One region of the Microbacterium sp. CH1 genome, then DNA from elsewhere that is predicted to be linked to it. Evidence: riboswitches for the same ligand, from Rfam matches in the RefSeq annotation. Region 1 holds a riboswitch; the other holds the start of a gene.

Region 1 (15,210 bases):
CTGATCGTGGTGCTCGTCGCTCTCGGCGGCGTGACCGGGTGGAGCGCGGTTCGCAGCGTCCAGCAGTCGTTCTACGCCGAGCAGCTCGGCGACCTGGGGTACTTCGCGACGAGCGCCCGACAGGCGCTGCGCTCCGGGAGTCCGGCGGTGATGGACGCCGAGGTCCGCCGCTTCCAGGAGGTCTACGGGATCGAGGTGACCGTGTTCGATCTCACCGGCAGCCCGTGGGCGGCGGGGGATCACGGCGACACGGTCCTGTCGGAGGGGGATGCGCAGCGGGTGCGGCTGGCGCTCTCCGGACGCCGCGCCGAGCAGCCGACCTCTTCCGCGTGGATCGTGTCCGATGCGGCGCTCGTGGAGCCGGTGTTCGACGACGGCGACGTGATCGGCGCCGTGCTCGTGACCGGAGGCACCCAGACGCCGCAGACCGTCATCCTCCGGCAGACGCTCGTGCTCGGCCTCATCGTCGTGCTGCTGTGCGCGCTCGGCATCCTCCTGGTCGCCGGGCTGGCCCGTTGGGTGCTCTCCCCGGTGCGCCGCCTCGACGAGACGATGGCGGCGATCGAGCGGGGGGAGATGGACGCGCGGGTGGCCGAGGGCACCGGACCGCCCGAGCTGCGGCGCATGACGCGGGTGTTCAACGGCATGGCCGACGAGATCGAGCGCGTCATGACCCGCCAGCAGGAGTTCGCGCTGAACGCCTCGCACGAGTTGCGGAATCCGCTCAACGCGCTGCTGCTGCGCGTCGAGCACCTCGCGACGGGTCTGGGACGCGAGTGGGACCACGACGTGGAGGAGACCAGGGAGGAGGGCCGGCGGATGACCCGCATCCTGGAGACCCTCCTCGGGCTCGCCCGCGGCGGTCGCACCGACTCCACCATGTCGGCGGTCGATCTCGCCGCCGTCGCCGGCCGCCGGGTCGAGGCCTGGCAGGAGGTGGCGGCGCAGCGGGCCATCGTGCTGCGCCGGACGGGGGAGTCGTCGGTCATGACGATCACCGACCGCACCATCGTGGAGAGCGCGCTCGACGCCGCGATCGACAACGCGGTGAAGTACTCGCCGGAGGGCTCGTCGATCGAGGTCGGCGCGCAGCGCGCGGGTGACGAATGCCGTCTCACCGTGCGCGACCACGGCCCCGGACTGTCGCCGGAGGATGCGTCGGCGGCGGCCGATCGCTTCTGGCGGAGCGCGGACAACGGCGACATGCCGGGGACCGGGCTCGGGCTGGCGATCGCGACCGACCTCCTCGCGACGGTCGGGGGCGAGCTGCGGGTGCAGGGGGCCGACGGCGGCGGGCTCCTCGTGGCCCTCGTCGTCCCCGCGGAGGCGGCGGCATGAGCGCGTGGGGGCGGCGTGTCGTCGCCGGCATGCTCGCGCTCGTCACCGCAGTCGGGCTGAGCGCGTGCAGCCCGCGCTCCGCGGACTGGACGGAGACCGTCGCCGTGCTCGCCGCGGGCAGTCCCACCGGTGTCTACCACGACTACGGCAGCCACCTCGCGGCCGAGCTGTCGCGTGAGCTCGACGTCGACCTCACGGCGGAGGTGACGGCGGGATCGGTGGACAACCTGTTGCGCGTGAGCGCGGGGGAGGCCCTCCTCGGCTTCGCGCAGGGTGATGCGGCGGCGGACGCGGTGGCGGGGACGGGCGCCTTCACCGAGGCCGTGGACGTACAGGCGATCGCCCGTCTCTACGACGAGTACCTGCAGATCGTCGTGCGCGACGACTCGGCCCTGGACGACCTGGCCGACCTCTCCGGGCGGAGGATCTCCCTCGGAGCCGAGAACTCGGGGGTGAACGTCATCGCCACCCGGGTGCTCCACGCGGCTGGCGTCGCCGCCGACGCGATCGACGATCCGCAGCTCGACCTCGGCGGGTCCATCGCCGCCATGGAGCGCGGCGAGATCGACGGGTTCTTCTGGGTGGGCGGGCTGCCGACGCCCGGAATCGCGGACCTCGCGGAGACCGTGGACGTGCGCCTGCTGCCGGTCGAGCAGGATTGGGTGAACGCGGTCAACGAGCGCTACTCCCACGCGTATCGGCCCGCCGACGTGCCTGCGGGCACCTACGGACTCGACGTCTCCGTGACGACGATGGCGGTGCCGAACTACCTCGTCACCGCCGGGAGCACCCCACCCGGCGTCGTCCACGATCTCGTCGCGGGCCTGTTCGCGGCGCGTACCGCGCTCGCGGCCGACGTGCCGGCGGCGGCGCTGCTGGACCGCCGGTCGGCGATCTTCACCGGACCGGTGCCCCTGCACCCCGGCGCGGAGCAGTACTACCGCGATCTGCGCCGGTGACCGGCGCCCCCTCAAGAAATCCTCAAGATCCCTGACAGCCCTGCGGGGGCTCTGCCAGGGTGAGGTCGATCGCACACGATCGGACACCTGCTGCCTGCTGTCGCTGGGAGCGTGGCAGCAGGGCGATCCCGCGGCCCGAGGGGGCGGGCCGTGGGGTGCCCCTGCGAGGATGCATTGGTGCCGCGATCAGGTGATTACGAACGTGTAAACCTCACCGTGGTGCCTGGAACCGCGCGCATCGCGTGGCTAGTTTGGAGAAATGATGACCTCTGAAACCCCGCTCGTCGTCGTCGAGAACGTCCAGAAGCACTACGGCGAGTTCCAGGCGCTCAGCGACATCGACCTCACCGTCAACGCGGGGGAGGTCGTCGTCGTGATCGGCCCCTCCGGCTCGGGCAAGTCGACGCTCTGCCGCACGATCAACCGTCTGGAGACGATCACCAGCGGCTCGATCCGCATCGACGGCAAGGAACTGCCCGCGGAGGGCAAGGCGCTCGCGCACCTGCGCGCCGACGTCGGCATGGTCTTCCAGTCCTTCAACCTCTTCGCGCACCTCACGATCCTCGAGAACGTGACGCTCGGCCCGATCAAGGTCCGCGGCCTGAAGAAGTCCGACGCCGAGGCGGAAGCCATGATGCTCCTCAAGCGCGTCGGCGTCGCGCAGCAGGCGAACAAGCTCCCCGCGCAGCTCTCCGGCGGCCAGCAGCAGCGCGTCGCGATCGCACGGGCCCTCGCCATGCAGCCGAAGGTCATGCTCTTCGACGAGCCGACCAGCGCGCTCGACCCGGAGATGATCAACGAGGTCCTCGACGTCATGGTCGAGCTCGCCCAGGAGGGCATGACGATGATCGTCGTCACCCACGAGATGGGCTTCGCCCGCAAGGCGGCCGATCGCGTCGTCTTCATGGCGGACGGCCGGATCGTCGAGGAGGCCAAGCCCGAGGAGTTCTTCACGAACCCGAAGAGCGACCGCGCCAAGGACTTCCTCTCGAAGCTCCTCACGCACTGACTTTCCAGACCCCGCACCCACAGCACAGCACACGAAGGAGACGCACATGCGACGCACACGGACACTGGCCGGATTCGGGATCGCCACGGTGGCGCTGCTCGCGCTCACGGCCTGCAACAGCGGCACGCCGTCGAGCACCGGCACGTCGGGCAGCGATGAGGGCGACGCCTCGAGCAGCACGCCCTGGACCGTCGAGGAGGACGTCACGATCGAGGGGAGCCCCACGTTCGACCGCATCTCCTCGTCGGGCACCGTCAAGGTGGGCGTCAAGGAGGATCAGCCCGGTCTCGGCTACCTCGACCCCGTGACGAACGAGCGCACCGGCTTCGACGTCGACATCGCCCGCTGGATGGCGGCGTCCCTCGGTGTCGACCCCGAGAAGATCGAGTTCCAGGCGATCGCCTCGGCGAACCGCGAGCAGGCCATCGTCAACGGTGACATCGACTACTACGTCGGCACCTACTCCATCACGGACAAGCGCAAGGAGCAGATCGCCTTCGCCGGTCCCTACTTCGTCACCGGTCAGGGTCTCCTCGTCGCCGCCGACAGCGACATCGCGGGCGTCGACGACCTCGACTCCTCGACGACGGTCTGCTCGGCGACGGGTTCGACGCCGATCCAGAACATCAAGACGAACTACCCCGAGGTGAAGACGAAGGAGTACGACACGTACTCCAAGTGCGTCGAGGACCTCAAGAACGGTCAGGTCGACGCGGTCACGACCGACGAGGCCATCCTCATCGGCTACGCGGCGCAGGACCCCGACAACCTCAAGGTCGTCGGTGAGCCGTTCAGCGAGGAGCGCTACGGCATCGGTGTGGCGAAGGGCGACGACGCGCTCGTCGAGTACTTCAACACGCAGCTCACCGACGGTGGCGACATCTGGCAGCAGATCTTCGACAACAACCTCGGCGCCTCCGGTGTGAAGGCCGAGCAGCCCGAGGTCGACCCGGTCGGCTGATCTCTCCGGGGGCGGTCGGTCCGACCGGCCGCCCCCGTCCTCCTCGGCGTCGATCTGACGCGGAAACGAACCGAAAGGCACAGCAGTGGGAGTGATCTCGGACCACCTCGACCTCTGGGGTGAAGCGCTGTGGGGAACCATCGCGCTGTTCCTCGGCGGTGGCCTCATCGCCGTGGTGCTCGGACTCATCGTCGGAGCGGCCCGCGTGTCCCCTGTCCCGATCGCGCGCGGCGTCGGCGCCGTGTACGTGAACTGGATCCGGAACACCCCGCTCACGCTGGTGATGTTCTTCTTCGCGTTCTGTCTTCCGATCCTGCTGGGGGAGCGGGTCAATTCCCTGCTGCTGGCCACGATCGCCCTCGGCATCTACACCGCCACGTACGTCGCGGAGGCGATCCGCGCCGGCATCAACACGGTGCCGGTCGGACAGGCGGAGGCGGCACGCGCCATCGGCCTCAACTTCGGCCAGGTCATGCGCTTCGTCGTGCTGCCCCAGGCCACGCGGTCCGTGGTCCCGCCGCTCATGAGCGTGCTGATCGCCCTCATGAAGAACACCACGGTGGCCGCCGGCTTCTCGGTGGTCAACCTCGGCACGATCCGGGCGGCTCTCAGCGAGCGGGGCGAGAACGCCCTCGTCGTGCTGCTCTGGGTCATGGTCATCTTCGTCGTGCTCGTGCTGCTCCTGAGCTGGGTGCAGCGTGTGCTCGAGAACAAGTGGAGGATCGCGCGATGAGTTCCGTCCTGTTCGACGTCCCGGGCCCCCGCGCGGTCGCCCGCAACCGGGTCATCGGTGCCGTCACGATCCTCGTCGTCCTCGCCGTGCTCGGCTGGGTGGTCTGGCGCCTGTACGCCACCGGCCAGTTCTCCGCGGAGAAGTGGAACATCTTCACCTACTCGGCGGTCTGGGTGCGCTTCGGGGAGGGCCTGCTCAGCACGCTCTCCGCCTTCGCCGTCGCCGGTGTCGGCTCGCTGATCCTCGGCTTCGTCCTCGGCATCGGCCGCCTCTCCGAGCACGCCTGGGTGCGGGAGCCGGTGCGGTGGATCATCGAGATCATGCGGGCGATCCCCGTCCTGATCCTCATGATGCTGCTGTACTACGGCCTTCCGGTGATCGGCATCCGGATGCCCCCGTACTTCGCGGTGGTCATCGCGCTCATCGTCTACAACGGCTCCGTGCTCGCGGAGGTGCTCCGCGCCGGGATCGAGTCGCTGCCGCGCGGACAGAAGGAAGCCGGCTACGCGATCGGCCTGCGCAAGACCGGGGTCATGTACTTCATCCTCATCCCGCAGGCCGTCCGGGCGATGATGCCCGTGATCATCGCGCAGCTCGTGGTGGCGCTGAAGGACACCGCGCTCGGCTTCATCATCACGTACCAGGAGCTGCTGTACGTCATCAACCAGATCGGCAATCAGGCGCCCTACGGGTCGCCACTGATCCCCGCCGCGATCGTCGGCGGCTCGATGTACGTCGCGGTCTGTCTGGTGCTGTCGTACATCGCCTACCGCCTGCAGCGTCGGGCGAAGCGCTCGGCCAAGGCCGGACCGGACGAGGCGGACCCTCGCCAGCACGACGGCGAGACGAACACGTCGCTCATCGTGGCGCAGCGCGGGCTGGGCAAGTTCGACGCCAACAGCTCCGGCGCTTCCGGCCTCTGAGCCGCCACCGGCGCGGGACGCCCGTCCCGCGCCGGTAGACTCGACTCCCGTGTCAGAGTCTCCGGAAATCACCCCCGAAGCGGTCGAAGCCGCTGTCGCCGACGCCCTCGCGGCGATCGACGCGGCCGCCGACACCGCCGCGCTGAAAGCCGCCCGTGCGGCGCACGTCGCGGAGGGATCGCCGCTCGCGGTCCTGAACGCCTCGATGCGCCAGGTCGCCCCCGAGAACAAGGCCGCGTTCGGCAAGCTCGTCGGTCAGGGCCGCGGTCGTGTGAACCAGGCGCTCGCGGCGAAGGAGGCCGAGCTGGCCGCCGCCGAGGTCGCCGCGCGCCTGGAGGCCGAGCGCGTCGACATCACCGCCGTCCCGTCGCGGACGCGTGTGGGCGCCCGGCACCCGCTCGCTCTCCTGCAGGACCACGTCGAGGACATCTTCGTCGGCATGGGGTGGGAGATCGCGGAGGGGCCGGAGCTCGAGCACGAGTGGTTCAACTTCGACGCACTGAACTTCGACGTCGACCACCCCGCGCGCCAGGAGCAGGACACCTTCTACGTCGACCCGACCTCGCGTCACCTCGTCATGCGCACGCACACGAGCCCGGTGCAGGTGCGGTCGATGCTGAACCGCGAGGTCCCCATCTACGTGCTGTGCCCGGGCCGCGTGTACCGCACCGACGAGTTCGACGCGACGCACCTCCCGGTCTTCACGCAGTTCGAGGGACTGGTCGTCGACAAGGGCATCACGATGGCGCACCTCAAGGGCACGCTCGACCACTTCGCGAAGCAGCTCTTCGGTCCGGAGGCCAAGACCCGCTTCCGCACGAACTACTTCCCCTTCACCGAGCCCTCCGCCGAGCTCGACCTGTGGCACCCGACCTTCAAGGGCGGCGCGCGCTGGATCGAGTGGGGCGGCTGCGGCATGGTCAACCCGAACGTGCTGCGCGCGGCCGGGATCGACCCCGAGGTGTACAGCGGCTTCGCGTTCGGCATGGGCATCGAGCGGGGCCTGATGTTCCGCAGCGATGTGCAGGACATGCGCGACATGGCCGAGGGCGATGTCCGTTTCAGCGAGCAGTACGGGATGGTGGTGTGATGCGCGTCCCGCTTTCGTGGCTGCGTGAGTACGTCGATCTGGCAGCGGATGCCACGCCGGAGGACGTCCTCGCGGCGCTGGTGACCGTCGGCTTCGAAGAGGAGGACGTGCACCGCTTCGACATCACGGGCCCCGTGGTGGTCGGCCAGGTCGTCTCGCTCGAGCCGGAGCCCCAGTCGAACGGCAAGACCATCAACTGGTGCCAGGTCGACGTCGGTCCCGAGCACGGCGGTGTCCGGGGGATCGTCTGCGGCGCGCACAACTTCGTCGCCGGCGACAAGGTCGTCGTGACCCTGCCCGGCGCCGTCCTTCCCGGTCCGTTCCCCATCGCCGCCCGCAAGACCTACGGTCACGTGTCGGACGGCATGATCGCCTCCGCGCGCGAGCTGGGTCTCGGCGACGAGCACAACGGCATCGTCGTGCTGAGCGACCTCGGCATCGATGCGCCCGTGGGCACGGACGCGATCGCGCTGCTGGGCCTCGACGACGTCGCGGTGGAGATCAACGTCACGCCGGACCGTGGCTACGCGTTCTCGGTGCGCGGCGTCGCCCGTGAGTACTCCCACGCCACGGGGGCGGCCTTCCGCGACCCCGCCGAGCGCGACTTCGCCGAGCTGCAGCCCGGTTCCGGACACACGGCCATCGTGGACGACCAGGCGCCGGTGCGCGGCAAGGTCGGCGCGAGCGAGTTCGTCACCCGGGTCGTGCGCGATGTCGATCCGTCGCGGCCCACCCCGCCGTGGATGATCGCGCGCCTGAGTCTCGCCGGCATGCGGTCGCTGGGCGTGCTCATCGACATCACGAACTACGTCATGCTCGAGCTCGGGCAGCCCCTGCACGGCTACGACCTCGACAAGCTCACGGGCGGCATCACCGTCCGGCGCGCGACGCCGGGGGAGAAGATGACCACGCTCGACGGCGTGGAGCGGAAGCTGCACGTCGAAGACCTCCTCATCACCGACGACTCCGGCCCCATCGGCCTCGCCGGTGTCATGGGCGGTGGCACCACCGAGATGAGCGACACCACGCGGAACGTGCTCATCGAGGCGGCGACCTTCGACGCGACGACCATCGCCCGCACGGCCCGCCGGCACAAGCTCCCGAGCGAGGCGTCCAAGCGCTTCGAGCGCGGCGTCGACCCGCTGATCCCGTTCGTCGCGGCCCGACGCGCGGCCGACCTCATGGTCGAGCTCGCCGGTGGCACGCTCACGGAGGAGGGTGGCGCGCTCTTCGCCGAGGTCTTCGTCGCCGAGATCGAGCTCCCGCGCGGCTTCGTGCAGGGACTGATCGGCGTCGACTACACCGACGACGAGATCACCGGGGCGCTCACGACGATCGGGGCGGAGGTCAGCCCTTCGACAGGCTCAGGGACCCAGGGCGGATGGACGGTCATCCCGCCGACCTGGCGCCCCGACCTCACCGACAAGTGGACGCTCGCCGAGGAGGTCGCCCGCATCCACGGGCTCGACCGCATCCCCGCGGTGCTGCCGACGCCGCCGTCCGGTCGCGGCCTCACAGCCCACCAGCAGGGGCGTCGCCGCGTGGCGAACGCACTCGCCGCCGCAGGCTTCGTCGAGACCCCGGCGTTCCCGTTCACGACCGAGGCGCAGAACGATCTGCACGGCTCCGCGTCCGGTGAGCACCTGCCCAGCATCCGCCTCGCGAACCCGCTCGACGGGCAGGTGCCGTTCCTGCGGCGCTCGCTCATCCCGGGTCTGCTGCAGACCGCGCACCGCAACATCTCGCGCGGGCTCACGGATCTCGCGCTGTTCGAGACCGGGGCCGTGTTCGTCCCGGAGCCCGGCGTGGAGTACGGCACCGCCGAGGTCCCGCCGCTGGGTGTCCGGCCGTCCGATGAGGTGCTCGCCCAGCTCGACGCCTCCATCCCCCCGCAGGAGCGCCACGTCGCGGTGCTGCTGACCGGCAATGTGTCGCCGCGTCAGCCGGGGCGTGCAGCCGAGGCCGCCGGACTCGTCGAGGCGCTCGACGCGGTCCGCGTGATCGGGGCCGCCGCGGGCATCGAGATCGACGTCGTACAGACGCAGCGCGCCGCCCTCCACCCCGGACGCACCGGTGCGCTGGTCGCCGGCGGCGAGGAGGTCGGCTACGTCGGCGAGCTGCATCCCGCCGTCGCGGAGGAGGCCGACCTGCCCGGCCGCGCCACCGTGCTGGAACTCGACCTCGACCGGCTGCTCACGCTCGCCGGAGGACGCATCGTGGCGGCATCGCTGTCCACGTTCCCGGCCGCGACGCAGGACGTCTCGCTCACGCTGCCGGCCGAGGTGCCGGCGGGCGAGATCCGCGCGGCTCTCGTCGAGGGCGCCGGCGCGCTGCTGGAGTCGGTCCGGCTCGTGGACGACTACCGCGGCGAGGGCGTGCCCGAGGGATCGAAGTCGCTGACGTTCGCCCTGCGCTTCCGGGCAGGCGACCGCACGCTGACCGCCGCGGAGGCCTCCGAGGCGAAGATGGCGGGCGTCGCCGTCGCCGCGGAGCGCTTCGGCGCCGCCCTCCGCGACTGATCCCGATGCCGCGCGGCTTCCTTCTGAGGCCGCGCGGCATCAGGCGTTCGCGCGGCATCAGGCGACAGCAGCGCCCCTGGCCTGTGCGCACGCGAGTGCCTGTACTCGCGTGAGGGCCTGTGTTCGGGTGGGGGCCTGTGTTCGCGTGGGGGCCTGTGTTCGCGTGAGGGCCTGTGTTCGCGTGGGGGCCTGTGTTCGCGTGAGGGCCTGTGCGCGCGCGGTGGTTTGTGTCGCTCCGCTCTGAGCGGAGGCCCTTCCCCCGAGTCGTTGATCCTGATGACATGGGCACATGACGGATGTGCTGATCCTGGGGGGAACCGGATGGCTGTCGGGGCGCATCGCCGCGCACGCGTTGGGGGCGGGGGCGTCGGTGACCTGCCTCGCCCGCGGCGGACGCCCGGCGCCACCGGGAGCGACCCTCGTGCTCGCCGACCGCGACGACGAGGACGCCTATGACGTCGTCTCGCGCACCGACTGGGACCACGTCGTCGACGTCTCCTCCCACGCCGCTCATGTCTCCGGGGTAGTCCGCGCACTCGGCGACCGTGCCGCCCGGTGGACATACATCTCGTCGATGTCGGTGTACCGCGACGACGAGACGGTCGGGACGGACGAGTCGGCCCCGCGGCACCCGGCGGCGCAGGCCGGTGAGGACGCCGACTACGCGCGGCAGAAGGTCGCGGCGGAGGACGCCGTGCAGGAGAGCCTCGGCGACCGCGCGCTCCTCGTCCGTCCCGGCCTCATCGTCGGCGACGGCGACCCGAGCGATCGCTTCGGCTACTGGGCGGCGGTGTTCCTCCGGGCCCTCGACGCGCCGGTGCTGCTCCCGCCGCTCGACGGGCGCACGGCGCAGGTCATCGACGTCGAGGACGTCGCCGCCTTCGCCGTGTCGGCCACCGTCACCGGTGCCGTGAACGCGATCGGCGACGTGCGCGACCTGGAGGACGTGCTGCGTACGGTGCGCGCTTCCACCGGGCACACCGGTCCGGTCGTCGTCGGGACGGAGGAGCGTCTCGTCGCGGAGGGTGTCGCGTACTGGGCGGGGCCGCGCTCGCTCCCGCTATGGCTGCCGCCCGAGATGAGCGGATTCATGACCCGCTCGAACGCGCGGTACCGGCGCAGCGGAGGCACGCTCCGCCCCCTCGAGGAGACCGTGGAACGCGTCGTGGCGGACGAGCGCGAACGAGGCGTGGACCGGGAACGCCGCGCCGGACTGACACGGACGGAGGAACGGGCGCTGCTCGACGCCTTCGCTCGCTAGACTGCGAGGCAGTGACACGGGGTGCCGCATCCGCGGCTGAGATCACACCCGTCGAACCTGATCTAGTTCGTACTAGCGAAGGGATGTCGCAATGAGCGATCCTGTGCGTCCGGAATCCGTCCTCGACCTCGCCGTCACGGCGGGAAGGCTGCGGGAGGAGGTCCGGGCTGCGCCGCCGTTGACGCACTGCCTCACGAACGCCGTCGTGACGGGGTTCACCGCCAACGTGCTGCTCGCGCTCGGCGCGGCGCCGGCGATGGTCGACATCGTCGGCGAGGCCGGACCGTTCGCGGGTGCCGCCTCGGGGCTCCTCGTCAACCTCGGGACGCCGACCCCGGAGCAGCGGGAGGCGAGTCGGGAAGCCGTGGCCGGAGCGCTCGCCGCCGCCACGCCGTGGGTGCTCGATCCCGTCGCGATCGGCACGCTCCCGGTGCGGACGGCACTGGCCCACGAGCTGGCCGCGCGGCGCCCGACCGCCATCCGCGGCAACGCGTCGGAGATCCTCGCGCTCGCCGGGCACAGCAGCGGCGGCCGCGGCGTCGACGCGACGGACCGCACCGAGGCGGCGGCCGCAGCGGCCCGCGAGCTCGCCGACCGGTACGGCTCCGTGGTCGCCGTCTCCGGCCCGGTCGACCTCCTCACCGACGGGGAACGGGTGATCCGCATCGCCAACGGGCACGAGCTGCTCACGCGGGTGACGGGCGGCGGCTGCGCGCTGGGCGCCGTGATGGCGGCCTTCCTCGGGGCGTCCCGCGGTACCGGGACCGATGCGCTGACGGCGGTGGCAGCGGCGACCCTCGTCTACACGGTCGCGGCCGAGCAGGCGGCGGAGACCTCCCGCGGACCGGGCAGCTTCGCCGTCGGACTGCTCGATGCGCTGTCCGCCGTGACCCCGGCGGATCTCCGGGCCCGCGCCCGCGTCGAGGAGGAGACCCGATGACCGTCGACCTGTCCCTGTACCTCGTCACCGATCGGTCGCTGTGCGGGGCACGCGGGGTGGTCGCGACCGTCCGCGAGGCGGTGGCCGGCGGAGTCCGCATCGTGCAGCTGCGCGACAAGGAGGCGACGGACGAGGATACTGTCGACCAGCTCCTCGCTCTGTCTGCGGCCATCGACGGCCGCGCGCTGCTCGTCGTGAACGATCGCCTCGATGCGGCCGTCGAGGCGCGTCGTCGCGGCGCCAGGGTGGACGGGGTGCACCTCGGTCAGGCGGACGCCTCGGTGCTCCGCGCGCGCGAGCTCCTCGGCCCGGAGGCCCTGATCGGGCTGACCGCGAACACCTCCGCGCACCTCGAGGAGGTCGCCGCGCTGCCGCCGGGGACGGTCGACTACCTCGGCGTCGGCGTGATCCGCCCCACGCGCACGAAGCCCGACCATCCGGACCCGCTCGGCATCGACGGCTTCGCCGCGTTCGCCGCGCGCAGTGCGCTGCCGTGCGTCGCCATCGGCGGGGTGGACCTCGACGACACGGCGGCGCTGCGCGCGGCCGGTGCCGCCGGGATCGCGGTGGTCTCGGCGCTGTGCGCGGCAGTGGACCCCCGTGCTGCAGCCGCGGCCTTCCGTCGGCGGTGGCTCGGACGGGCGGTGCCGCATGTGCTCAGCATCGCCGGCAGCGATCCGTCCGGCGGCGCGGGCATCCAGGCCGACCTCAAGGCGATCGCCGCGCACGGGGGCTACGGCATGGCGGCCCTGACCGCCCTGACCGCCCAGAACACGCAGGGCGTCCGCGCCGTGCACGTCCCTCCCGCGGAGTTCCTGCGCGCGCAGCTCGAGGCCGTCGCCGACGACATCCGCATCGACGCCGTGAAGATCGGCATGCTCGCGGACGTGGAGGTGATCCGGACGGTCGCCGCGTGGCTCCGGGACACACAGCCCCCGATCGTCGTGCTCGACCCGGTCATGATCGCGACCTCGGGGGATCGGCTGCTCCACCCCGACGCGGAGCGCGAGCTGCGGAGCCTGCTGTCCCTGGCGACCGTGGTCACCCCGAACCTCGCCGAGCTCGCGGTGCTCGTCGGTCACAAGGTGACGGACTGGGCGGACGCGCTCGCCGCGGCGCGAGAGCTGTCGGCCGCTATGGGGACCGCGGTGCTGGTGAAGGGCGGGCATCTGCCCGGGGACGAGGCGCCGGACGCCCTGATCGACACGGCAGCCGGTACGCGCGCGGAATTCCCGGGGGCGCGTATCCGGACGGAGAACACCCACGGCACCGGCTGCTCGCTGTCCGCGGCTCTGGCCACACGACTGGCGCGGGGCGACGATCCCGCGACCGCGGTCCACGCCGCGCGCGCCTGGTTGCGGGAGTCTCTCCGCGCGGCCGACGACCTGGACGTCGGGCGAGGACACGGCCCGATCCATCATCTCGCGGGACTCTGGGCGCGCGGCGGGGTCGAGACCCAGCCGACACCGGAGGAGGTGGCCGCGGCCTGGTGGGACGAGACCGCCGCGATCCGCCGCGACATCGACGCGCTGCCCTTCGTGCGCGCGCTCGCCGAGGGGACTCTCGAGCGCGACGCCTTCGTCTTCTACCTCGCGCAGGATGCCCTCTACCTCCGCGAGTACGCCCGGGTGCTCGCGGAGGCGTCACGTCTCGCTCCGACCCCCGACGAGCAGGCGTTCTGGGCCGAGGCCGCGCACGGCGCGATCCGCGGCGAGCTGGAGCTGCACGCGTCGTGGCTGACCCCGGAGACCGGGGTGAGCGGCGCGACCTTCGCCGCCGAGCCCGCCCCGGCCACGGTCGCCTACCTCGACCACCTGCGTGCCGTCGCCTTCGGCGGGGACTACGCCACGGTGATCGCGGCCGTGCTGCCGTGCTTCTGGCTCTACACCGACCTGGGGGAGCGGCTCCATACCGGAGCGTTCGGCGCGGCGCCCCGCGACCCCCGGCATCCCTATGCATCGTGGCTGGCGACCTACGCGGATCCGGCTTTCGCGGAGGCCACCCGGCAGGCCGTCGCGCATGTCGCCGCCGCGGCCGCGAGGGCCGACGACACCGGCCGAGAGCGGATGCGGCGAGCCTTCCTCGCATCGAGCGCGCACGAACGGGCCTTCTTCGCCGCACCGGTCGCGCGCGCTGTCGTGTGACGCCCCGGATTTGCGGTGCCGAACGCGCCCGCGCTATCGTCGCCGCATGCCTTCGGTCGCCACCGCTCCTTCGACGCTCGTCCCGAGCGTCATCGCCGTGCGCCGACGTCGCGGCCGCCGATTCTAGGCGACCCCGCCCTTCTGCCTGCGTCCGCGCGGCGGTCGAGTGCCGGTGTCGCCGCCTCCGGCCCCGCCCCCGGTCCCGAGATCGTCGAGGACCCGACCGTTAAGGTAGAAGCATGACGTATTCCGTCGCCGTCTCCGGCGCCTCCGGCTACGCAGGCGGCGAGATCCTGCGCCTCCTGGCCGCTCACCCCGACGTCGAGATCCGCACCGTCACGGCGCACTCGAACGCCGGACAGCCCCTCGTCGCCCATCAGCCGCACCTCCGTTCACTCGCCCACCTGACGCTGCAGGACACCACACCAGAGGTCCTCGCCGGACACGACATCGTGTTCCTGGCCCTCCCACACGGCCAGTCCGGGCAGTACACGGACGCCCTCGGCGACACCCCGCTGGTGATCGACGCCGGAGCGGACCACCGGCTCACCTCGTCGGCGGAGTGGGACGCGTTCTACGGCGGGTCCTTCCATGAGCCGTGGACGTACGGCGTGCCCGAGCTCCTCGTCGGAGGGGGCAAGCAGCGGGAGACGCTGCGCAGCGCGACCCGGATCGCCGCACCCGGCTGCAACGCCTCCACGGTGAGCCTCAGCCTCGCCCCCGGTGTCGCGGCCGGCGTGATCGACCCGGGCGACATCGTCTCCGTCCTGGCCGTCGGCCCGTCCGGGGCGGGCAAGAGCCTGAAGACGAACCTCCTCGCCAGCGAGATCCTCGGCTCCGCGAACCCCTATGCCGTCGGCGGCACGCACCGCCACATCCCGGAGATCCGTCAGGCGCTCGCCGCCGCCCGCCCTTCGACGGGCTCAGGCGCTTCGACAGGCTCAGGGACCCAGGGAGCAGGGACCCAGGACATCCGGATCTCTTTCACCCCGGTCCTCGTGCCGATGTCGCGCGGCATCCTCGCCACGTCCACGGCGCCGATCGTCGAGGGTGTGAGCGACGCCGAGATCCGTCAGGCGTGGGAGAGCGCCTACGGCGACGAGACCTTCGTCCAGCTGCTGCCGGAGGGGAGCTTCCCGCGCACGGCCGACGTGCTCGGGGCGAACACAGCCCTCCTCGGCCTCGCGATCGACCGCGCCGCGAACCGCGTCACGGTGGTCACCGCCGTCGACAACCTCGTCAAGGGCACCGCCGGAGCTGCCGTCCAGTCCATGAACATCGCGCTGGGGCTTCCCGAGACCCGCGCCCTCTCAGTGAACGGAGTCGCCCCGTG
Region 2 (15,210 bases), on a different contig from region 1:
GCAATGACGACCTTTTCTCTGCCGCCCGTGCGGTGATCCCCGGCGGGGTGAACTCTCCGGTGCGGGCCTACGGGTCGGTCGGCGGGACGCCGCGCTTCCTCGCCTCGGCGCGCGGCGCCACCGTGACCGACGCCGCGGGTCGCGAGTACGTCGACCTCGTCGCGTCCTGGGGTCCCGCACTGCTCGGACACGCGCAGCCCGAGGTCGTCGCCGCCGTGCAGGAGGCCGCCACCCGGGGGCTCTCCTTCGGCGCGCCGACCGAGGGGGAGGTCGAGCTCGCCGCGCTCATCGCGGACCGCGTCCGCTTCGGCGAGATCCGTCCCGTGGAGCGCGTCCGTCTCGTCTCGACGGGCACCGAGGCCACCATGACCGCGATCCGCCTCGCCCGCGGCGCGACCGGCCGTGATCTGCTCGTGAAGTTCGCCGGCCACTATCACGGCCACTCCGACGGCCTGCTCGCCGAGGCGGGCTCCGGGGTCGCCACGCTCGCGCTGCCCGGTTCGGCCGGTGTGCCCGCGCCGATCGCCGCGCAGACCCTCGTGATCCGCTACAACGACCCCGAGGCGCTCGCCGCCGTCTTCGCCGAGCACGGTCCCCGCATCGCGGCCGTCATCGTGGAGGCCTCGGCCGCGAACATGGGCGTCGTGCCCCCGCTCCCGGGCTTCAACCGCCTCATCGCGGAGACCGCCCACGCGCACGGTGCTCTGATGATCCTCGACGAGGTCCTCACCGGCTTCCGGGTGCACCCCGCGGGCTTCTGGGGCCTTCAGGCGGAGGCCGGAGAGGACTACCTGCCCGACATCCTCACCTTCGGCAAGGTCGTCGGCGGCGGTATGCCGCTCGCGGCTCTCGGCGGTCGCGCCGAGGTCATGGACCTCCTGGCGCCCCTCGGTCCCGTCTACCAGGCGGGGACGCTCTCCGGGAACCCGCTGTCGGTGGCCGCGGGCCTGGCCACGCTCCGCCTCGCGACGCCGGAGGTCTACGCGACCGTCGACGCCGCAGCCGCTCGGGTCTCGTCGGCTCTCGACCGCGCGCTCGCCGAGGCCGGCGTGACCCACGCCCTCGCCTCCGCCGGCAACCTCTTCAGCGCTTCGTTCCGCGCCTCGGCCCCGCGTGACTACGCCGAGGCGCAGGCGCAGGAGTCGTTCCGGTACGCGGCGTTCTTCCACGCGATGCGCGAGCACGGCGTCGCGCTGCCGCCGAGCGTCTTCGAGGCCTGGTTCCTCACCGCCGCGCACGGCGAGGACGAGCTCCAGCGCATCGAGGCCGCCCTGCCGCACGCCGCCCAGGCCGCCCAGACCGCGCGCCCCTGACCGCTCCTCCCGCTGGTCGGTCGCGTGGCTCGTTCGCGTGAGAACAGGCAGCCGCGCGGGGATAGGAACCCTTGGACCCCGTTGCCTGATCTCCCGCGAACGCCTGCAGGCGCGAAGGCCGTCGGCATTAGGCCTTCGCGCGGAGTCAGGCTAACGCCCGCGGCAGCGCCTGTTCGTGCGTGGGAGCCTGTCCTCGCGAAGGAGTCGTGAGGGCAGGACTGAGGGATTCCGACAAGGGATCGTTGCGTTCCTGTGAGCAACTTCCAGCCAACGGGGAGGACGGCGCTGGCAGACTGGGGGCATGGTGACGTTGTTGCTGGACCAGACGCAACTCGAGGTCGTGCTCTCGCCCATCGAACGTGCCGCCACCTTCCACCGCGAGAACGTCCGCATCGTGCGCGACACGATCACCAAGGTCCAGCTGACAGACGACGCCTGGACCTGGCTCCGCGGCGTCCCGAATCCGGGTACCCACATCCCGGGTGTGCTGGCGGCCGGGAGCTGGAAGGCCGCGGGGAGCCTCGACTTCGTGCTGATCCGCCGTCGACGTCCGAGCGTGGTCGTCGATCTCGAGGGCGATCCGCAGTACAACCGCTTGATCCTGACCACACGGCACGGCCTGGCGCTGACGCAGGCGCTGCGCCTCCCGGTGTCCGAGGAGCCCACGACGGTCGAGGAGATCGTCGCCACGGCTCCGACCCCGGTGTCGAAGGGCAGTCGGCGCCCGGTCATCCGACCACGTCCGGCCTGATCCCCGATGCAGAACGCCCTCCCGGTGGACCGGGAGGGCGTTCTGCATCGGGAGCTCAGCCGCGGTGCTCGTCGTGGTGCTCGTCCCCACGGTCGTCCGCGGGGGCGTGCTGTTCCGCCGGGGTCTCCGTGTCGTCTGCGGACTCGTCGCTCCCGAACTCGTCCTGCGGAGCCCCGTCGCCGGACGACGTCTCCTCCGCCGGAGCGAGCGGGTAGTCGCGCGGTTCGTCCTCGTAGTAGGCGCGTGCGGCGGCGGCCAGCATCGAGCTCACAGCGGCCGACCGCGGGTCGTCGTCGTCGGACGCAGGAGAGGCGTCCTCGCCCTGCGCTGCGGCCTCGGCGGCGTCCTCGGACGGCGCGGTCTCATCGTCCGCCGACGAGGCGTCCAAGCCGGTGAAGAACTCCACGCCCGCGGGCTCCTCGTCACCGGAGGCGCTGTCGGATGCGTCGGTGCTCGTGCTGTCGGCCGGTGCGTCGGCAGCGGAGCCGACGGCCTCGGCGGGGGTCTCGTCGGTCGTCGACGGCGACTCGGTCTCGGACTCGGACTCGGACTCGGACTCGGTCTCGGACTCGGACTCGCCGGGAGCATCCGTCGCCGCCGGCTGCGCGGGCGACTCGGTCTCCGCGTCTGCGGACGCGGCGGCGAACAGGGCGGCGAAGGACCGCCGCGGAGACTCGGCGACGGGCGCGGGCGCACCGAAGAGGATGTCGTCGAACGACGGCGAGCCCTCGGCCTCCGCGTCGGTCTCCGCATCCGCGGGCTGCGCGTCTGAGGTCGCGTCGACCACGGGCAGGGTCCGGGTCGCGTCGTCATCGGCGGCGACGACGGGAAGGGCCCGGGTCGCATCCTCGTCCGCGGCGGCCTCCGCCTCGTCGGTCGGAGCGGTGTCGTCGTCCATCGACTCGGCGGAGACAGGGCCGGTTGTCTGAGGCGTCAGGTCGTCGGCGAGCGCGGCGGTGCCGCCGGCTGCGAGAGCCGCAGCCGCGGTGCCGGCGGCTTCATCCGTCGACGGGCCGTCCGTCGGAGACTCCTCTGCCGGAGCCTCGGCGGCGGTCGCGGACTCGGGATCCTCCTCGGCGGGAGCCTCCGTCTGATCGAGCGCCGGGGCGGTGTCGAAGCGGCCGCCCCGCATGAGGTCGATGAAGACGTCCTCCAGCGTCGGGCCGCGCTGCACGAGCGTGCTGAGAGCGATACCGGCGTCCGCAGCGACGGCGCCGACGCGGCTGGCGTCGGTCCCGCGCACGGTCAGCCCGGAGCGGAGCACCTCGATGTCGAACCCGGCGGCGACCAGCGCGGTCGTGAGACCGGGGCGATCGACGGAGTCGACGACCACGGATCCGCCGGCCGGATCGGCCAGCGTCTCGATGCCGCTCGACAGCACGAGGCGTCCCTTGGAGAGCACGAGCACGTGGTCGGCGACCTGCTCGATCTCGCTGAGCACGTGGGAGGAGACCAGCACCGTGCGCCCTTCGTCGGCGAGGCGACGCATCAGCAGCCGCATCCAGCGGATGCCCTCCGGGTCGAGGCCGTTCGCCGGCTCGTCGAAGACGAGGGCGCCGGGGTCGCCGAGGAGCGCGTGGGCGACGCTGAGGCGCTGGCGCATGCCGAGCGAGAACCCGCCGATGCGCGTGTCCGCCTCACCCTCCAGGCCGACGAGGGAGATCACCTCATCGACGCGGGCGAGGCGGATGCCGTTGGCCTTCGCGGCGATGGTGAGCTGACGGCTCGCCGTGCGGCGCGGCCGATAGGCCGTCTCCTCCAGCACGGCGCCGATGGTGCGCAGCGGCTGCCGCAGCTCGGCGTAGGCGGCCCCGCCGATCGTGGCGGTGCCGGACGTGGCGCGCACCTGGCCGAGCAGGATGCGCAGGGTCGTCGTCTTGCCGGCACCGTTGGGGCCGAGGAAGGCGGTGACGGCGCCGGGCTCGACACGGGCGGAGAAATCCGAGACGGCCGTCACCTCGTTGAAGCGCTTCGTCACATTCGTGAACTCGAGCACCTGTCCTTCGGGCATCCGGGACCTCTCGTTGCGATGAACAGTTCCTCCTATCCTGCCGGAAAACCGCCCCGGAACCCGCATTTCGTGCGGAATCCGGCCGCACGCGACGGGGTAGCCTGGCACCCGTGACCGATACCCCCGCCGCGCCCCGTGTCCTCATCCGCACCGAAGGAGCGCTCGGGCGGCTCACGCTCAACCGCCCTGAGGCAATCAATGCGCTCGACGAGGACATGATCGCCACCATCACGGAGGCCCTGGTGGCCTGGCGTGACGACTCCGACGTGCAGATCGTCCTCATCGATGGCGCCGGGGAGCGCGGTATGTGCGCGGGCGGCGACGTGCGTCGCCTGCACGGCCAGATCACTTCCGGCCATCCGGAGCAGTCTGCGGAGTTCTTCCGAGGCGAGTACGCGATGAACGCCATGATCGCGGAGTACCCGAAGCCCGTGGTCGCGCTCGCCGACGGGATCACGATGGGCGGCGGTATCGGTCTGGCGGGGCATGCCGCGATCCGTGTGGTCACCGAACGCTCGAAGCTCGCCATGCCGGAGACCCGGATCGGCTTCACGCCCGACGTCGGCGGCACCTGGCTGCTGGGGCGGGCGCCCGGACGGCTCGGCGAGTACCTCGGCCTCACCGGGGCCACGATGAACGGTGCCGACGCCGTGTACGCGGGCTTCGCGGATCACTTCGTCCCCTCCGACCGCCTGGATGCGCTGCGCGAGGCTCTGGCCTACCGCGCCGACCCGACGAGTCCCAGCGAGATCGTCCTGCTCTTCGACGAGACGCCGGAGCCGTCCTCGCTTCCCGCCGCGCGGGAGTGGATCGACGAGGCGTTCGCCGCCCCGACCGTGCCCGAGATCCTGGAGCGGCTCCGCGCGCTCGGCACCGAGGAAGCGGCGGCCGTCGCCGACCTGCTCGACGATCTGGCTCCGACGGGCCTCGTCGTGACGCTCGACGCGGTGCGGGAGGCCCGGGAGATGATCGGGCTCCGCGCCGCGCTGGAGGGCGAGTACCGCCGGGTGCTCTGGTTCGTGAACGAACACCCCGACCTGGTGGAGGGCATCCGCGCGCAGCTCGTCGACAAGGATCGCAACCCGCGGTGGCAGCCGGCCTCCCTCGCCGAACTCGGCCCCGACGCCGGGGCGCCCGCCCGCGACTACGTGCCGCAGCCCGCGCTGTTCTGACGCGCGCCTCAGTTCTCTTCGGGGACGACGGCGGCGCGGCGACGGGACTCCCAGGTCGTCCGGAGCACATCGGTGACGTCGCCGGGTTCGAGACCGGCGTCCTGTGCGGCGTCGACCAGCTCGCGGATCCTCCGGATGACCGCCCCGGGGAGCACGGCGGCGGAGTCGGCGACGCGCGTGCCTGCCGCGGTGCGCGACACGACCAGACCGTCGGCTTCGAGCATCTTGTAGGCGCGCGCCGCCGTGCCTGGTGCGACCCCGAGGTCGCCGGCCGTCTGCCGGACCGACGGCAGGCGTTCGCCGGCACCGAGCTGCCCGGAGACGATGAGCCCGCGGAACTGCCGATAGATGTCCCGGGCCGGGAGCGCATCGTCGGGGCCGGACAGCGGGGAGCGCGGCGTCATCGCGCCCCCTCCGGCTGCCGCATCGCCGCCGTCGCGGGGTCTGCCGACCGGCGGGAGCCGCCCCGCAGAGCCAGCGCCGAGAGGACCAGAAGGGCCACGGCGACGACCTCCAGCACAGGGGCCGCGGCGCCGGCCGCGCGGGCGATGTCGGCGTAGCGCCAGACGATCTCGAACGTGCCCTCGCCCTCGATCGTGAGAGGGCCGATCCGTCCCGCGCTCCCGATGAACCGCCAGGCGGCGGCCAGCGCGAGCAGGAGGCCTCCGGTCGCGACCTGGGCGAGTCCCGCGGCGATCCGGCGGCGCTCGTGGTGCTCCGCGGGAACGGTCTCCGGCCGGAGGAACGGACGCGTGGCATTCGCCCACAGCGCCCATAACACCGCCCCGGCGAGGAGCGCGCAGCAGAGCAGCACCGCGACGCCGTACGCCCACCCGTAGAACCACAGCCGCACCGGGTCGACGTCGGTGTTCGGCGCGGGGATCTCCAGGAACACGAAGGGCCCGCCGTCGATGTTCGACGACGCACAGCCGGCGGCGATCGTCGTGAGGACGAGTCCGAGGAGCGCGAGGCCTGCCGCGGCGGTCCCCCCGCGAGGACTGAAGGAGAGCCAGGTCCGCCGGGTCCCGGTGGTCACCGGCTCTGTCGCATGGCGTGCACCTCCGACGCTGACCGCGAGTGCCAGGGCGGCGGCGACGGCGGCGGTGGCGAACACGGGGGCGGCGTAGCGCCACCAGGACACCTCACCGTTCAGCGATAGCACGTACCGCGCGAGCACCTCCACCGTCACCCCCGTCCCGAGGACCACCAGGGCGCCGACGGCGAGGAGGCGCCGCTCGGGGGAGTAGCGCGCGCTCACGGCGGCGGCCTCGTCGCGCGTCAGTCGGGTCGCCGTCGCCGCACGCGTGCGCCACCAGGGCGTGAGGGCGAGCAGCGCAGCGATGACGAGGCCGACGACGAGGAAGACGGCCGGCGAGGAGAGGACGGCGCCGATGATGTCCGGCGGGGTGGGGTTCGACATGGCGGACTCCGTTCTTTGTGCCATATGTCTATCACAACTTGTGTCAGCCAAGTGATACATACGGTGGTTCGCTGTGAGCGAAGGTCCTCCCGGAGGGGGATCCGAATGTCGCCGCTTCGTGGCACCCTGTCGTATGGCCGGTCATCGGTCGGCATCCGTCTGCCGGGAGACCCGCCACCTCCTCCTTCCGAGAAAGTCCGCCTGTGCTGGGAAAACTCCTCCTCCGATATCTGTCACGCTACAAGTGGCTCCTCGTCGCCGTGCTGGTCTTCCAGTTCGCCAGCGCGGCCGCCACGCTCTACCTGCCGCGCCTCAATGCCGACATCATCGACAACGGCGTCGCACAGGGCGACACCGCGTACATCTGGCGCACCGGCCTGTTCATGTTGGCCGTGTCGTTCGGCCAGATCGTGGCCTCGGTCATCGCGACCTTCTTCGCCGCCCGCGCCGCGATGGGCGCCGGCCGTGACATCCGCGCCGACGTGTTCGGCAAGGTCAGCGGCTTCTCCGAGCGCGAGGTCTCGCAGTTCGGCGCCGGATCCCTCATCACCCGCAACACGAACGACGTGCAGCAGGTGCAGATGCTGGCGATGATGGGCGCGACCATGCTCGTCACCGCGCCGCTGCTCGCGATCGGCGGCATCATCTTCGCCGTGCAGACCAACGCGGGGCTGAGCTGGCTGATCGCCGTCTCCGTCCCGGTGCTGCTCCTTCTCGCGGCACTCGTCATCGGCCGGATGGTGCCGCTCTTCCGCAGCTACCAGGGCAAGCTCGACAACGTGAACCGCATCATGCGCGAGCAGCTCACGGGCGTGCGGGTCGTGCGGGCCTTCGTCCGGGAGCGCATCGAGGAGGAGCGCTTCCGCGGCGCGAACACCGACATCATGGTCGTCGGCCGCAAGGTCGGCTCGCTGTTCGTGCTGCTGTTCCCGCTGTTCATGCTCATCCTCAACGTGACCGTGGTCGCCGTCATCTGGTTCGGCGGCATCGAGGTCAACAACGGCACCGTGCAGGTGGGCACTCTGTTCGCCTTCATGCAGTACATCGGCCAGATCATGGGCGGCGTCATCATGGCGAGCTTCATGGCGATGATGATCCCGCGCGCCGCGGTCTCCGCCGAGCGCATCGGCGAGGTGCTGAACACGGAGTCCACCATGACCCGCCCGGTGGACGGCGTCACCGCTTTCCCGACCCCGGGTGCCGTTGCGTTCGATGACGTGGAGTTCACGTACCCCGGCGCCGACGCCCCCGTCCTCGCCGGCATCAGCTTCGCCGCGGAGCCGGGGGAGACCGTCGCGATCGTCGGCTCCACCGGGTCGGGCAAGACCACGCTCGTCTCGCTCATCCCGCGCCTGTTCGACGTGTCCGGCGGGTCCGTGCACGTCGGCGGCGTAGACGTCCGCGAGGCCGACGTCGAGGCGCTGTGGGACAGCATCGGTCTGGTGCCGCAGCGTCCCTTCCTCTTCACCGGCACCGTCGCGTCCAACCTGCGCTACGGCCGCGAGGACGCCACCGACGAGGAACTCTGGCACGCGCTGGAGATCGCCCAGGGTCGCGACTTCGTGGAGGAGATGCCGGACGGTCTCGACTCCCGCATCGCCCAGGGCGGCACGAACGTGTCCGGCGGTCAGCGCCAGCGCCTGGCGATCGCGCGGGCCATCGTGCACCGGCCGCAGGTGCTCGTGTTCGACGACTCCTTCTCCGCGCTCGACCTCACCACGGATGCCCGGCTGCGGCAGGCGCTGTGGCGCGAGCTTCCGCACGTGACGAAGATCGTGGTCGCGCAGCGCGTCTCCACGATCACCGACGCGGACCGCATCGTGGTCCTCGAGGGCGGCACCATGGTCGGCGTCGGAACCCATGAGGAGCTGCTGGAGACCAGCGAGACCTATCGCGAGATCGTCGAGTCGCAGCTGGGGGTGGACGCATGAGCGAGCAGGACCCTTCGACAGACTCAGGGACCCAGGGGACGGACCCTTCGACACGCTCAGGGACCCAGGGTCGGCGCCGTCGCGGACGGGGTAAGGCGCCGGCGCCCACGGTCGAGCGGGAGCTCACCGCCGAGGAGCAGTACGAGGCGGAGCTCGCCGAGCAGGCGCGGCAGAACTCCGGCGACTGGGACAGCGTCGCGCCGGGCAAGGCCGACAACTTCGGCCCGAGTTTCGCGCGGATGATCGGGCTGCTCAAGCCCTCCGCAGTGTGGTTCGTCTTCGTGTCGATCCTCGGTGCGATCGGGGTCGTGCTGACCGTCGCCGCCCCGAAGGTGCTCGCCGAGGCGACGAACATCGTCTATCGCGGCTTCATCTCGATCCAGCTCGGTCAGCCCACCGGCGACTTCCCCGGGTTCCCGGCCGGGACCCCGCAGGACGTCGTCGTCGACGCGCTGCGGGACGCCGGGCAGAACGACTTCGCCAACCAGGTGGGCGCGCTCGGCGACTTCCGGGTCGGCGACGGCATCGACTTCGACGCGCTGCGCTGGGTGATCGCCGCTGTTCTCGCGATCTACGTCGTGGCCGCGTTCCTCAGCTGGCTGCAGGGATACGTCATCAACGTCATCATGGTGCGCACCATGTGGCGGCTGCGCGAGGCCGTCGAGGCGAAGATCAACCGGCTCCCGCTGGCGTACTTCGACAAGGTGCAGCGCGGCGAGCTGATCTCGCGGGTGACGAACGACATCGACAACATCACCCAGACCATGCAGCAGTCGCTGTCGGGAGCACTGACCGCCGTGCTGACGGTGATCGGCGTGCTCGTGATGATGTTCTCGATCTCGTGGCAGCTCGCCCTCGTCGCCCTCGTGGCGCTTCCGCTCATGGGCGTGATCTTCGGCGTCATCGGACCGCGGTCGCAGAAGGCCTTCGGCACGCAGTGGCGCAAGGTCGGCCGGCTCAACGCCCGGGTCGAGGAGGCCTTCTCCGGCCACGCGCTGGTCAAGGTGTTCGGCCGCGAGCAGGACGCGCTGGACAAGTTCAAGGCCGAGAACGAGGAGCTCTTCCAGGCGAGCTTCAAGGCGCAGTTCCTCTCGGGCATCATCATGCCCGCGATGACCTTCGTCGGCAGCCTCACCTACGTCGGCATCGCGGTGCTCGGCGGGCTCATGGTCGCGAGCGGGCAGCTGCGGCTCGGCGACGTGCAGGCGTTCATCCAGTACTCGCAGCAGTTCACGCAGCCGCTGTCCGAGCTGGGCGGCATGGCGGCGGTCGTGCAGTCCGGCACCGCCTCGGCGGAGCGGGTGTTCGACCTGCTCGACGCCGATGAGCAGGAGGCCGACGACCCTGACGCTCCTGCTCTCCGCGAAGGGGAGGGGGTGATCGAGTTCGAGAACGTGTCCTTCTCCTACTCGCCGGAGCGTCCGCTCATCACCGATCTGTCGTTCCGGGTCGAGCCGGGGCAGACCGTCGCGATCGTCGGGCCCACGGGTGCCGGCAAGACGACGCTCGTGAACCTCATCATGCGGTTCTACGAACTCAGCGGCGGACGGATCACGCTGGACGGTCAGGACATCTCGACCATCACGCGCGACGACCTCCGGTCCCGCACCGGCATGGTGCTCCAGGACCCCTGGCTGTTCGCCGGGAGCATCCGCGAGAACATCCGCTACGGACGCTCGACCGCGACGGACGAGGAGGTGCTGGCCGCCGCGCGGGCGACCTACGTCGACCGCTTCGTGCACGCGCTTCCGGACGGGTACGACACCGTGCTCGACGAGGACGCGTCGAACGTCTCGGCCGGTGAGCGGCAGCTCATCACGATCGCCCGGGCGTTCGTGGCGCAGCCGTCGATCCTCATCCTGGACGAGGCCACCTCGGCGGTCGACACCCGCACCGAGCTGCTGCTGCAGAACGCCATGGCCGCTCTCCGGCAGGGACGCACCTCGTTCGTCATCGCGCACCGGCTGTCGACCATCCGCGACGCGGACCTCATCCTCGTGATGGAGCACGGCGACATCGTCGAGAAGGGCACGCACGACGAGCTCATCGCCGCGCAGGGCGCGTACTGGCGGCTGTACCAGTCGCAGTTCGAGCAGGCGGCGACCGACCTCGATGCGGAAGCGGCCCTGACCGGGTCGTCTCCGGTCGTGGTGACGGGAGAGGCCGACGCCGAGGCCCGCGCGGAGGAGCAGGCCGCCGATGCCGTGGCGGGTGCCGCCGTCGGCGCCCAGCTTCCCGGGGCGGAGGCGGCCGCCGCGCAGGCGCTCCTCGACGACGGGGCGGACGGCGCGACGCCTCGTCCCTGATCGTCATCGCCCTGACGCCCCGCTCCGGACTCGGAGCGGGGCGTCAGTCGTCAGGAGCGGTCCGCGTCGATGCCGAACAGCTCGAGGGGATGGGTGAGGCGCCACCACGGGCTCGGGCCGTCCACGTCTTCGGCGAGGACGAGTGCGGTCTCGGTGGTGTCGACGGGGCCGGCCGTGGTGAGGGTGCCGACGTCGCCGTCCGCCTCGCGCTGCTCGCCGAGATCGAACACAGCCGTCGCGGTCGCGCTCGCCCCGTTCCACAGCACCACATCCGCGTCCGCACCGGTCACGACGTCGACCTCCTCGCCCCAGGCGGTGCGGACACGTCCGACCACCGTCCCCGCCGGAACGGCCGGGCCCTGCGCCTGCAGCGCCGCCTCGGTCTGCGCGAACAGCGCGCGCGTGAGGGCGAGGCGCGCCTCGTCGTCCTCCTGGTTCAGTGCCGCGGCGTAGAGACGGACCGTCGAATCCCCCACGGAGACGTCCTTGGCCGTCAGCAGGTTCCAGCCGACGAGCGTGCCGGTCTTGATGCCGACGACCCCGGGGTCCGCGAGCATGCCGTTCGTGTTCTCCACCGTTCCCGCCCCCGGCAGCTCGACCGACCGGGTGCCCACGATCTCCGCGAACACGGGGTTCTGCATCGCCAGCTCGCCGAGAGCCACGAGCGCCTCCGGGGTGGCGACGTTGCGCGCGTCGAATCCGGACGGCGTGACCACGGTGATGCCGGAGAGCCCGCGCTCGCCGAGCCAGACCTCGGCGGCGGCCGCGAACTCGCGGTTGGATCCCCAGATCTCGGAGGCGAGTCGATCGATGTAGTTGTTGGCCGAGCCGAGCAGCGTGCCCTGCAGGAGCTGATACTCGGTGAGCACTCCGCCCACGGGCACATCCAGTGCGGACTGGTTGGAGATCCGGTAGTCCCAGTAGCGGATGCTGTCGGCGTAGGTGAAGGAGAACTCGGGGCCCTGCTCTCCGGGCGCGAGCGGCAGGCGGTCGAGCACCATGAGCGCGCTGACGACCTTGGTGATGCTCGCGATGCTGACCGGGGCGGTCGTGGACGCGGCCGTCGTCATCCCCGCGATGCCCACGGCGCCGTCGCCCACCTCCGGCCACGCGAGGGCAGCGGTGGGGGCGGCCACCGGGGTGACCTCCACGGCCTGGACGGTGGGGGCGACCTCGTGCAACGGCCAGAGCAGCGTGCTTCCGGCGTAGGAGGCGACGAGCCCGGCGAGCACCCCGAGCGGGACGAGCAGCCCGGGGCCGGCGATCGCCGGGCGCAGCGTCGCGTCGCGCAGCAGACCGGGGGCGGCCTCGGCGTCCGGAATGGCGTCGAACTCCGGCGTCGAGGAGCCGGCCTCGACCACGCCCGTGTCGACCCAGGTCAGCGCGGTCGCCGGTGTCGAGGCGTCGGCCCACGCGACGGTCTCCGTCGTGCTCGCGGGCACCGGGTCGACGGTCTGCGAGGACGCGGGGGCGGAGTCTTCGGGCCGCGCGTCGACGCCGACGCCGCCGGACGCCTCTTCAGGGGGATCGGAAGCGGTCACTCGCTTACGGTACCGAATGCCGCCAGGAATCCGCCGTGCACGGCTCGGGACGCGCGGGCGGAAGACGCTAGGATCGACAGCACAACCACGGGAGTCCGGCGAGCCGGGCTGAGAGGGAGCGAATCGCGCTTCGACCGTCGAACCTGATCTGGGTCATGCCAGCGCAGGGAGGAGTTCACATGAGTACGTCCACGTCCGCATCCTCGTCCACGAAGACGACCGGCGCTCCGGCACGCAGCTATCTGCGGTGGCGCATCGTCGACATCGTCGTCGCCAGCGTGCTCGGCGTCGCCGCCGGCCTGATCTTCCTGGCCTGGAACGTCGGGTACCTCGGCCCCAAGGCCCTGCTCGAGCCGCTGCTCCCCGGGCTCCAGGGGCTCCTGGACGGACCGTGGCTGTTCGCCGGAGTGCTCGGCGGCCTCATCATCCGCAAGGCCGGTGCGGCGATCTACGTCGAACTGCTGGCCGCCGTCGTCTCGGCGCTCATCGGCAACCAGTGGGGTGGCTTCCTCACGCTCGAAGCGGGCCTCGTGCAGGGTCTCGGCGCCGAGCTCGTCTTCCTGCTGTTCTTCTACCGTCGCTGGTCGCTGCCCGTCGCGATCCTCGCTGGTGCCGGCGCTGCGCTCGCGGGAGGCATCAACAACCTCATCCTCTGGTACGCCGGCTCCGGTCCCGCGTTCACCGTGATCTACCTCGTGAGCACCGTGCTCTCCGGCGCCGTCATCGCCGGTGCCCTGTCGTGGGTGCTCGCCCGCGGCATCGCCGCGACGGGAGCGCTGGACCGCTTCGGGTCCGGGCGCGAGGCGCGCGTGCGCGTCTGATGGCGGCGCAGGTCGCTCCCGCGGTCGTCGAGGCGCGCGGCTGGGGCTGGCGGCATGCAAGCCGCCGGGCGTGGGCGCTGCGCGACGTCTCGTTCCGCATCGAGCCCGGCGAGCGGGTTCTCGTGCTCGGCGCCTCCGGGGCGGGCAAGTCGACCCTGCTGCACGGCCTCGCGGGCGTGCTCGGCGGCGAGGAGGAGGGCGAGAGCGCGGGGGAGCTCCTCGTCGACGACGCTCCGGCGGTGGCGACTCGCGGGCGCGCCGGTCTCGTCCTCCAGGACCCCGATTCCCAGGTGATCCTCGCCCGCGCAGGCGACGACGTCGCGTTCGGGTGCGAGAACCTCGGCGTGCCGCGTGCGGAGATCTGGCCGCGTGTCGAGGCGGCGCTCGCTGCCGTCGGCCTCGACGTGCCGCTCGATCATCCCACCAAGGCGCTGTCGGGCGGCCAGAAGCAACGTCTCGCCCTCGCCGGCATGCTCGCGATGCGCCCCGGCCTCGTCCTCCTCGACGAGCCGACGGCGAACCTCGATCCGGACGGGGTGCGCGAGGTCAGGGAGGCGGTGGAGCGGATGCTCGCCGCGCACCCCGCCACCCTCGTGGTCGTGGAGCATCGACTCGAGGTGTGGTTGCCGCTCCTCACCCGGGTCATCGTGCTCGGTGCCGGCGGGGTGGTCGCGGACGGCCCTCCCGCCGCGGTGCTCGGTGCGCAGGGAGAGCGCCTGGCGGCGGACGGCGTCTGGGTGCCCGGGCGTCCTCCCGTCGAGCCCCCGGCACCGCGGGCGGTGCCCGGCGAGGTGCTGCTATCGGCCCGAGCACTCGCCGTGGCGCGGGTGAAGGGGCGTCCGGTGGCCCGAGGCATCGACCTCGACGTGCGGGCGGGCGAGGCCCTCGCGATCACCGGGCCGAACGGCGCGGGCAAGTCCACGCTGGGTCTGACCCTCGCGGGCCTGCTCCCGCCCGCGGAGGGGGCCGTGACCGCGGCGCCGATGCTCGCGCAGGGTGCCGATCCCGCGCCGATCCGCTGGGCGTCCCGCGACCTCCTGACCCGGATCGGCATGGTCTTCCAGGAGCCGGAGCACCAGCTCCTCGCCACCACCGTGCGGGACGAGCTCGCCATCGGCCCGCGCGCGCTGGGCGTCCCTGAGGACGAGGTCGAGGCGCGCGTCGACGAACTGCTCGCCCGCCTGCGCCTGTCCGCGCTGGGAGCCGCGAACCCGTACACGCTCTCGGGTGGGGAGAAGCGCCGTCTCACCGTCGCGGCCGCGATCGCCACGCGACCCCGGGTGCTGATCCTCGACGAGCCGACGTTCGGACAGGACGCCCGCACCTGGGCCGAGCTCGTCGCGATGCTCGCCACCCTGCGGGATGAGGGCTCCGCGATCGTCACCGTCACGCACGACCTCGACGTGGCGCGCGCCCTGCACGCCACCCGCTTCCCCCTGGGGGCGCCGGCATGACGGATCCCGCCGACACCCGCGCCCGCGCCGGCGTCGTGGCCCGGATCAACCCGGTCGCGAAGCTCGGCGTGAGCGCGCTCATCGCCGTGCCGTTGATCCTCACGCTGGATCCGGTGTCGGCGGCGGTCGCCCTGGTGCTCGAAGCGGTGCTGTTCCTGTTCGCCGGCATCGGGTGGCGGGAGTTCTGGGTGCGCACCTGGCCGGTCTGGCTCGCGGCGCCGCTGACGGGGCTCACCATCGCCCTGTACGGCGAGACGAGCGGCACGGTCTACGTCGACTGGTTCGTGCTGCGCATCAGCGAGGGGTCGCTCGCGCTCGCCGTCGCCACGATGCTCCGGGTGCTCGCGATCGCCCTGCCCTCGGTGGTGCTCTTCATCACGGTCGATCCGACCGATCTCGCCGACGGCCTCGGGCAGATCCTGCGCCTGCCCGCCCGATTCGTGCTCGGCGCGCTCGCCGGACTGCGCATGGTGGGGCTGTTCCTCGATGA

The links. Region 1 has a riboswitch for thiamine pyrophosphate ahead of thiM (hydroxyethylthiazole kinase). Riboswitches for the same ligand answer to the same signal wherever they lie in the genome.
Region 2: another riboswitch for thiamine pyrophosphate. It lies ahead of AUV07_RS14225 (ECF transporter S component); the one in region 1 lies ahead of thiM (hydroxyethylthiazole kinase).

Annotation. Positions count from the first base shown of each region.
Region 1 is NZ_LOSO01000018.1:356,752-371,961, forward strand. It holds gene AUV07_RS12875 (ATP-binding protein) at 1-1,338, shown strand, start outside; gene AUV07_RS12880 (TAXI family TRAP transporter solute-binding subunit) at 1,335-2,297, shown strand; gene AUV07_RS12885 (amino acid ABC transporter ATP-binding protein) at 2,560-3,306, shown strand; gene AUV07_RS12890 (glutamate ABC transporter substrate-binding protein) at 3,353-4,267, shown strand; gene AUV07_RS12895 (amino acid ABC transporter permease) at 4,353-5,000, shown strand; gene AUV07_RS12900 (amino acid ABC transporter permease) at 4,997-5,923, shown strand; gene pheS (phenylalanine--tRNA ligase subunit alpha) at 5,973-7,013, shown strand; gene pheT (phenylalanine--tRNA ligase subunit beta) at 7,013-9,532, shown strand; gene AUV07_RS12915 (NAD-dependent epimerase/dehydratase family protein) at 9,822-10,793, shown strand; TPP riboswitch at 10,801-10,894, shown strand; gene thiM (hydroxyethylthiazole kinase) at 10,885-11,733, shown strand; gene AUV07_RS12925 (bifunctional hydroxymethylpyrimidine kinase/phosphomethylpyrimidine kinase) at 11,730-13,877, shown strand; gene argC (N-acetyl-gamma-glutamyl-phosphate reductase) at 14,117-15,210, shown strand, end outside; gene argJ (bifunctional glutamate N-acetyltransferase/amino-acid acetyltransferase ArgJ) at 15,208-15,210, shown strand, end outside.
Region 2 is NZ_LOSO01000019.1:129,965-145,174, reverse strand. It holds gene hemL (glutamate-1-semialdehyde 2,1-aminomutase) at 1-1,313, shown strand, start outside; gene AUV07_RS14270 (hypothetical protein) at 1,615-2,064, shown strand; gene AUV07_RS17840 (ATP-binding cassette domain-containing protein) at 2,120-4,075, opposite strand; gene AUV07_RS14255 (enoyl-CoA hydratase/isomerase family protein) at 4,186-5,247, shown strand; gene AUV07_RS14250 (GntR family transcriptional regulator) at 5,256-5,651, opposite strand; gene AUV07_RS14245 (hypothetical protein) at 5,648-6,667, opposite strand; gene AUV07_RS14240 (ABC transporter ATP-binding protein) at 6,871-8,598, shown strand; gene AUV07_RS14235 (ABC transporter ATP-binding protein) at 8,595-10,904, shown strand; gene AUV07_RS14230 (D-alanyl-D-alanine carboxypeptidase family protein) at 10,955-12,445, opposite strand; TPP riboswitch at 12,523-12,634, shown strand; gene AUV07_RS14225 (ECF transporter S component) at 12,625-13,266, shown strand; gene AUV07_RS14220 (ABC transporter ATP-binding protein) at 13,266-14,720, shown strand; gene AUV07_RS14215 (energy-coupling factor transporter transmembrane component T family protein) at 14,717-15,210, shown strand, end outside.